2 regions of the Streptomyces sp. MK7 genome follow, and region 2 is predicted to be linked to the other one. Evidence: predicted binding sites of a transcription regulator. Region 2 holds the regulator's gene; the other holds the start of a gene.

Region 1 (3,409 bases), on a different contig from region 2:
TGGCGTCCTCCAGACGGTGCTTCTTCTCCTTCAGCTCCACCTCGGTGGCGGCGCCGACCTTGATCACGCACACGCCGCCGGCCAGCTTCGCGAGGCGCTCCTGGAGCTTCTCGCGGTCCCAGTCGGAGTCCGTGTTCTCGATCTCGGCCTTGATCTGGGCGATGCGGCCCTCGACGTCCGACTTGTTGCCGGCGCCGTCGACGATCGTGGTGTCGTCCTTGGTGACGGTGACGCGGCGGGCGGAGCCGAGGACGTCCAGACCGACCTGGTCGAGCTTGAGGCCGACCTCCTCGGAGATGACGGTGGCGCCGGTGAGGATCGCCATGTCCTGGAGCATCGCCTTGCGGCGGTCGCCGAAGCCGGGGGCCTTGACGGCGGTGGCGTTGAAGGTGCCGCGGATCTTGTTGACGACCAGGGTCGACAGGGCCTCGCCCTCGACGTCCTCGGCGATGATCAGCAGCGGCTTGGAGGCGTTCGCCTGGATGATCTTCTCCAGCAGCGGCAGCAGGTCCGCGATGGAGGAGATCTTGCCCTGGTGGATCAGGATGTACGGGTCGTCGAGGACGCCCTCCATGCGCTCCTGGTCCGTCACGAAGTACGGCGACAGGTAGCCCTTGTCGAAGGCCATGCCCTCGGTGAAGTCCAGCTCCAGACCGAAGGTGTTGGACTCCTCGACGGTGATGACGCCGTCCTTGCCGACCTTGTCCATCGCCTCGGCGATGAGCTCGCCGACCTGCTGGTCCTGGGCGGACAGCGCGGCGACGGCGGCGATGTCGGACTTCTCGTCGATCGGGCGGGCCGAGGCCAGCAGTTCCTCGGAGACCGCGGCCACGGCGGCGTCGATGCCCTTCTTCAGGGCGGCCGGGGAGGCGCCGGCGGCGACGTTCTTCAGGCCCTCGCGCACGAGCGCCTGGGCGAGCACGGTGGCGGTGGTGGTGCCGTCACCGGCGATGTCGTTGGTCTTGGTCGCCACCTCCTTCACCAGCTGGGCGCCGAGGTTCTCGTACGGGTCCTCGACCTCGACCTCGCGGGCGATGGTGACACCGTCGTTGGTGATGGTGGGAGCGCCGAACTTCTTGTCGATGACGACGTTGCGGCCCTTCGGGCCGATCGTCACCTTGACCGTGTCGGCGAGCTTGTTGACGCCGCGCTCGAGGGCGCGACGGGCGTCCTCGTCGAACTTCAGGATCTTCGCCATGGCAGCGGGAGCCCTCTCGGAAATCTGGGTGGAAAAGGCGCTGCGCCCCGGGCGCCCGGCTTCTTATCGGTCGCGGGGGCCAGGGGCGCAGCTCTGAGCAGGAATCGAGGCGATTACTTCTCGATGATCGCGAGGACGTCGCGAGCCGAGAGGACGAGGTACTCCTCGTTGTTGTACTTCACCTCGGTGCCGCCGTACTTGCTGTAGAGCACGACGTCGCCGACCTTGACGTCGAGCGGAAGGCGGTTGCCGTCCTCGAAGCGGCCCGGGCCCACGGCCAGGACGACGCCCTCCTGGGGCTTCTCCTTGGCGGTGTCCGGGATGACCAGGCCCGAGGCCGTGGTCTGCTCGGCGTCGAGCGGCTGGACCACGATGCGGTCCTCGAGCGGCTTGATGGCAACCTTGGAGCTGGCGGTCGTCACGATCCGACCTCCCCCTTCGGAGATCTCACGGGGTTAACTGTCTGAGGTGGCGACCAGGTCGATCCGTCGTCGCGGGTGCCGGACCTGCCCGTCGCTGTGTTGGCACTCTCCAGGGGGGAGTGCCAGAGCCGAGACTATGACCGTCGTTAGCACTCGGTCAAGCGGAGTGCCAATTGCCTCGCGGCGCGTCGGCCGGGGGCTCGTTCTCCAAGTCGTCTGTGCGAGGTGCTGCGTCCTGTGGTGACCGGCCCTCGGGGCTGCCGCCCCCAGACCCCCGCTCCGGCCTGAACGGCCTCGTCCTCGATCCCCCCCCGGAGCCCCCGGACGGGGTGTTTCGTCACAGGTAGTCCTCCAGCCTCCCCACCGTCAGGCCCTCCTCCTGGATTCTTCGCAGGAGGCGGGTCGTGCGGGTGTGGAGGGGCGGGCCGTCGAGGTCGTCGTCGTTGGCGGCGACCAGGAGGATGTCGCCGCGGCGGAGGGAGTGGCGGCCGTGGGTGAAGTGCAGGTCGGTCTCCTTCATCGACGCGCGCCACAGGACGACCGCCGAGACCCCGCAGTGGGCGGCGGCGCTCAGGGTCGTGGTGTCGTACGCGCCGTAGGGCGGGCGGAAGAGGCGGGCGCGGACGCCGAAGCGGCCGTGGAGCTTGTCGCGCTGGCCGCAGATCTCCGCGCGCTGGGCCCGGTACGGCAGGCCGCGCAGCGACGGGTGGTCCAGACTGTGGTTCTCCAGGTCCGCGCCGGCCGAGAGCAGGCGCCCGAAGTGCCCGTAGCCCGGCCCGACGACGCTGTCGGTGAGGAACATGCCGACCGGCAGCCGCAGTTCGCGGACCATGTCGACGAATCGCGGGTCCCGCTCGGCGCCGTCGTCGTAGGTGAGGAAGACGACCCGGTCGGAGGTGTGGACGTGGTCCAGGACCGGGGGCAGGGCGGAGGCCCGCGTGGTGAGGCGCAGCGGGCGGGCCGGCGGGTGCGGAGGCGGGGACAGCGGGGCCGCGAGGCCCCAGCGGCGGTACGCCTCCCCGGCGGCCGGCGTCTCGGGCCGTACCCGTTGTGCCGCCTTGCGGCCCAGCCGTTCGATCGGGTCGACGGAGGGCGCACAGCCGGCCAGGAGCAGCAGTGCGGCCGCGAGCAGGAGCGCGGCCGTGCGCCGGGGCCACGGCCGCAGCGTCACAGGTAGTCCTCCAGCCGGGCCACCGCGAACCCCTTGGCCGTCACGTAGTTCAGGAACCGGCGCATGTCGTCGGCCATCGTGCCGTTCCACTCCTTGCGGCCCCGGAAATGGGTGAGGACGATGTCGCCGCGGCGCAGCCGCTGGTCGTCCTCGCGGAACTCCCAGTGGTCGACGAAGACCTCCTCGTTCCAGATCGGGGCGTATTCGATGCCGCAGGACTTGGCGGCGGCCAGGGTGTCCTGGTTGTAGTTGCCGTAGGGCGGGCGCAGGAGCTTCGGGCGCTTGCCGAACTGGTCCTCCATGATGTCCTGCATGTCGCAGATCTCGCGCCGCTGCTGCTCGTAGGACAGACCCGGCAGATAGGGGTGGTGCAGGGTGTGGTTGTTGAGAGTGACCCCCGAGGCCTGCATCTTCCGGAAGTACGCGTAGTCGTCCTTGATGAGGTAGTCGGTGAGGAACGCCGTGTAGGGGATCCTCAGGTCGCTCATCATGCGCAGGAAGGCGGGGTCCTTCTCCGCGCCGTCGTCGATGGTGAGGAAGACGACCTTGTCCTCGGTGGGGACCGTGGTGAAGACCGGGGGGAGGTACCAGTCCTTCTGACGGCTCACCTCGAAGCCC
Region 2 (3,409 bases):
GGGTCACCGTGCCCGCCTCGCAACGGATCACCGCCCCGCAGAAGCCGCTCCCCGGCTCCTCGACCACCAGGCCGGGCTCGGCCGGCACCTCCGGCACGGCCTTCGGCTTCTTCCACGGCGGGGTCAGGTCGGGGGAGTACGAACGAAGGCGCGGGCCCGAAGGGCCCTCGTCGGAAGGGCGGTGGCGGGAGACGGGTGGGAGGGGCGGGCCCGAAGGGCCCTCATTGGAAGGGCGGTGGCGGGAGACGGGTGGGAGGGGCGGGCCCGAAGGGCCCTCATTGGAAGGGCGGTGGCGGGAGACGGGTGGGCGCATTCGGGTGACGATAGGAGAAGTCCTGCGCCGATCAGCGCGACACGCCGAAGCGTGCCGCCAGGGCGTCCCGCTGGGCCCGGACGTAGGCGGCGTCCACCACCGCTCCGTGACCGGGGACGTACAGGGCGTCCTCGCCGCCCAGTGCCAGCAGCCGGTCCAGGGCGTCGGGCCACCCGGACGGCACGGCGTCGGGGCCGGCCTGGGGTTCGCCGGACTCCTCGACCAGGTCGCCGCAGAACACCACCGGACGCTCGCCCGGCACCACCACCGCCAGGTCGTGCGCGGTGTGGCCCGGGCCCACGTTCGCCAGCAGCACCTCCCGGCCGCCGTCCAGGGCGAGGGTCAGCCGGCCGGAGACCTCGCGGCCGGGCCGTACCAGGGCCGCCACCGCCTCGTCCGCCGCCCGCGCGTCCAGCCCGTTGCGCACGGCGTCCGCGCGCAGTTCCGCACGCCCGTGCACGCCGTCGAACACGGTCCGTGAGCCCTCGGCCGCGAAGACCTCCGCGTCCTCGAACCGGGCCGCCCCGAAGACGTGGTCGAAGTGCGGGTGCGTCAGCGCGAGAAGTGTCACACGGTCACCGCCGAGCTCCCGCGCCTGGGCCCGCAGCCGCGCGCCCTCCGCCAGGCTCGACCCGGCGTCCACCAGCAGCGCCGAGCCGCCGGAGACGACCAGCCCGACCGTGCAGTCCCACACCGGCAACCGCACCCGGCCGACGCCCTCCGCCAGCCGCTCCCACCCCAGCTCTTCCCAAGTCACCGTCATGCCGCGACGCTAGCCCTCCCGGCACCGGCCTGCCGGCACCAGCCTTGCCGCCGATGTACCCGACGGCCGTACACTGGGCCCGGGAATGCTGGCACTCGTATGCGCCGAGTGCCAGGCGGGAGCCGAGGAAGATTCTGGAGGTGCGCGCGATGCTCAGTGAGCGACGGCTTCAGGTGTTGCGTGCCATCGTCCAGGACTACGTCGGCACCGAGGAGCCGGTCGGCTCCAAGGCCCTCACCGAGCGGCACAACCTCGGCGTCTCCCCGGCCACGGTCCGCAACGACATGGCGGCCCTGGAGGACGAGGGCTACATCGCCCAGCCGCACACCAGCGCGGGCCGCATCCCCACCGACAAGGGCTACCGCCTCTTCGTCGACAAGCTCGCCGGGGTCAAGCCGATGACCGGGCCGGAGCGGCGCGCCATCCAGAACTTCCTCGACGGCGCCGTCGACCTCGACGACGTGGTGGCCCGTACGGTGCGGCTGCTGGCGCAGCTGACCCGGCAGGTCGCCGTGGTGCAGTACCCGTCGCTGACCCGTTCGACCGTGCGGCACGTGGAGCTGCTTGCGCTCGCGCCCGCGCGCGTGATGCTGGTGCTGATCACGGACACCGGGCGGGTCGAGCAGCGGATGATCGACTGTCCGGCCCCGTTCGGCGAGACCTCGCTCGCGGACCTGCGGGCGCGGCTGAACAGCCGGGTCGCCGGCCGACGCTTCACGGACGTGCCGCAGCTGGTGGAGGATCTGCCCGAGGGCTTCGACCTCGAGGACCGCGGGACGGTCTCCACGGTGCTGTCCACGCTCCTGGAGACCCTGGTGGAGGAGAACGAGGAGCGGCTGATGATCGGCGGCACCGCCAATCTGACCCGCTTCGCACACGACTTCCCCCTCACCATCCGGCCCGTTCTGGAGGCGCTGGAGGAACAGGTCGTCCTGCTGAAGCTGCTCGGCGAGACACAGGATCCGGGCATGACCGTGCGCATCGGTCACGAGAACGCCTACGAAGGACTCAACTCCACGTCCATCGTGTCGGTGGGCTACGGTTCGGGCGGCGAGGCAGTCGCCAAGCTCGGCGTGGTCGGACCGACCCGCATGGACTATCCGGGAACGATGGGAGCGGTACGCGCAGTGGCACGGTACGTCGGACAGATCCTGGCGGAGTCGTAAGTGGCCACGGACTACTACGCCGTTCTCGGCGTGCGTCGCGACGCGTCGCAGGAAGAGATCAAGAAGGCCTTCCGGCGGCTCGCGCGCGAGCTGCACCCGGACGTCAACCCCGATCCGAAGACGCAGGAGCGGTTCAAGGAGATCAATGCCGCTTACGAGGTGCTGTCGGACCCGCAGAAGAAGCAGGTCTACGACCTCGGCGGCGACCCGCTCTCGCAGTCCGGCGCGGCCGGCGCGGGCGGGTTCGGGGCCGGCGCCTTCGGCAACTTCTCCGACATCATGGACGCGTTCTTCGGCACCGCGTCGCAGCGCGGACCGCGCTCGCGCACCCGCCGGGGCCAGGACGCCATGATCCGGCTGGAGGTGGAGCTGGACGAGGCGGCCTTCGGCACCACGAAGGACATCCAGGTCGACACCGCCGTCGTCTGCAACACCTGCAACGGCGAGGGCGCGGCGCCGGGCACCTCCGCCCAGACGTGTGACATGTGCCGTGGCCGCGGTGAGGTCTCGCAGGTCACCCGGTCCTTCCTGGGCCAGGTCATGACCTCCCGGCCCTGCCCCCAGTGCCAGGGCTTCGGCACCGTCGTGCCGACCCCGTGCCCGGAGTGCGCGGGCGACGGCCGTATCCGCGCCCGGCGCACGCTGACGGTGAAGATCCCGGCCGGCGTGGACAACGGCACGCGCATCCAGCTCGCGGGCGAGGGCGAGGTCGGCCCCGGCGGCGGTCCGGCCGGTGACCTCTACGTCGAGATCCACGAGCTGCCGCACCCGACGTTCCAGCGGCGCGGCGACGACCTGCACTGCACGGTCACCATTCCGATGACCGCGGCGGCCCTCGGCACCAAGGTGCCGCTGGAGACCCTGGACGGCCTGGAGGAGGTCGACATCCGCCCGGGCACGCAGTCCGGCCAGTCGATCCCGCTGCACGGCCGGGGCGTCACGCATCTGCGCGGCGGCGGCCGGGGCGACCTCGTCGTCCACGTCGAGGTCCAGACCCCGAGCAAGCTCGACCCCGAGCAGGAGCGCCTGCTGCGCGAGCTGGCCAAGCTGCGCGGCGAGGAGCGGCCGCAGGGGCAGTTCCAGCCCGGGCAGCAGGGGCTGTTCTCGCGGTTGAAGGATGCGTTCAACGGTCGCTGATGTGGGCTGCCGGGGGTCTGGGGGTTGTCC

What was found. Region 2 encodes HrcA, which represses chaperone genes, less so after heat shock. Its sites were predicted from a motif close to TTNGCACTCNGNNNNNCNGAGTGCNAA; they were not measured.
Region 1: a site for HrcA is predicted at 1,767-1,793, ahead of groES (co-chaperone GroES). Genes of this name have one in related genera too.

Annotation. Positions count from the first base shown of each region.
Region 1 is NZ_JAVACL010000004.1:24,351-27,759, reverse strand. It holds gene groL (chaperonin GroEL) at 1-1,198, opposite strand, end outside; gene groES (co-chaperone GroES) at 1,312-1,620, opposite strand; gene R2S09_RS06915 (polysaccharide deacetylase family protein) at 1,958-2,791, opposite strand; gene R2S09_RS06910 (polysaccharide deacetylase family protein) at 2,788-3,409, opposite strand, start outside.
Region 2 is NZ_JAVACL010000003.1:304,877-308,285, forward strand. It holds gene R2S09_RS06095 (DUF3097 domain-containing protein) at 1-97, opposite strand, end outside; gene R2S09_RS06100 (MBL fold metallo-hydrolase) at 345-1,076, opposite strand; gene hrcA (heat-inducible transcriptional repressor HrcA) at 1,226-2,242, shown strand; gene dnaJ (molecular chaperone DnaJ) at 2,243-3,379, shown strand.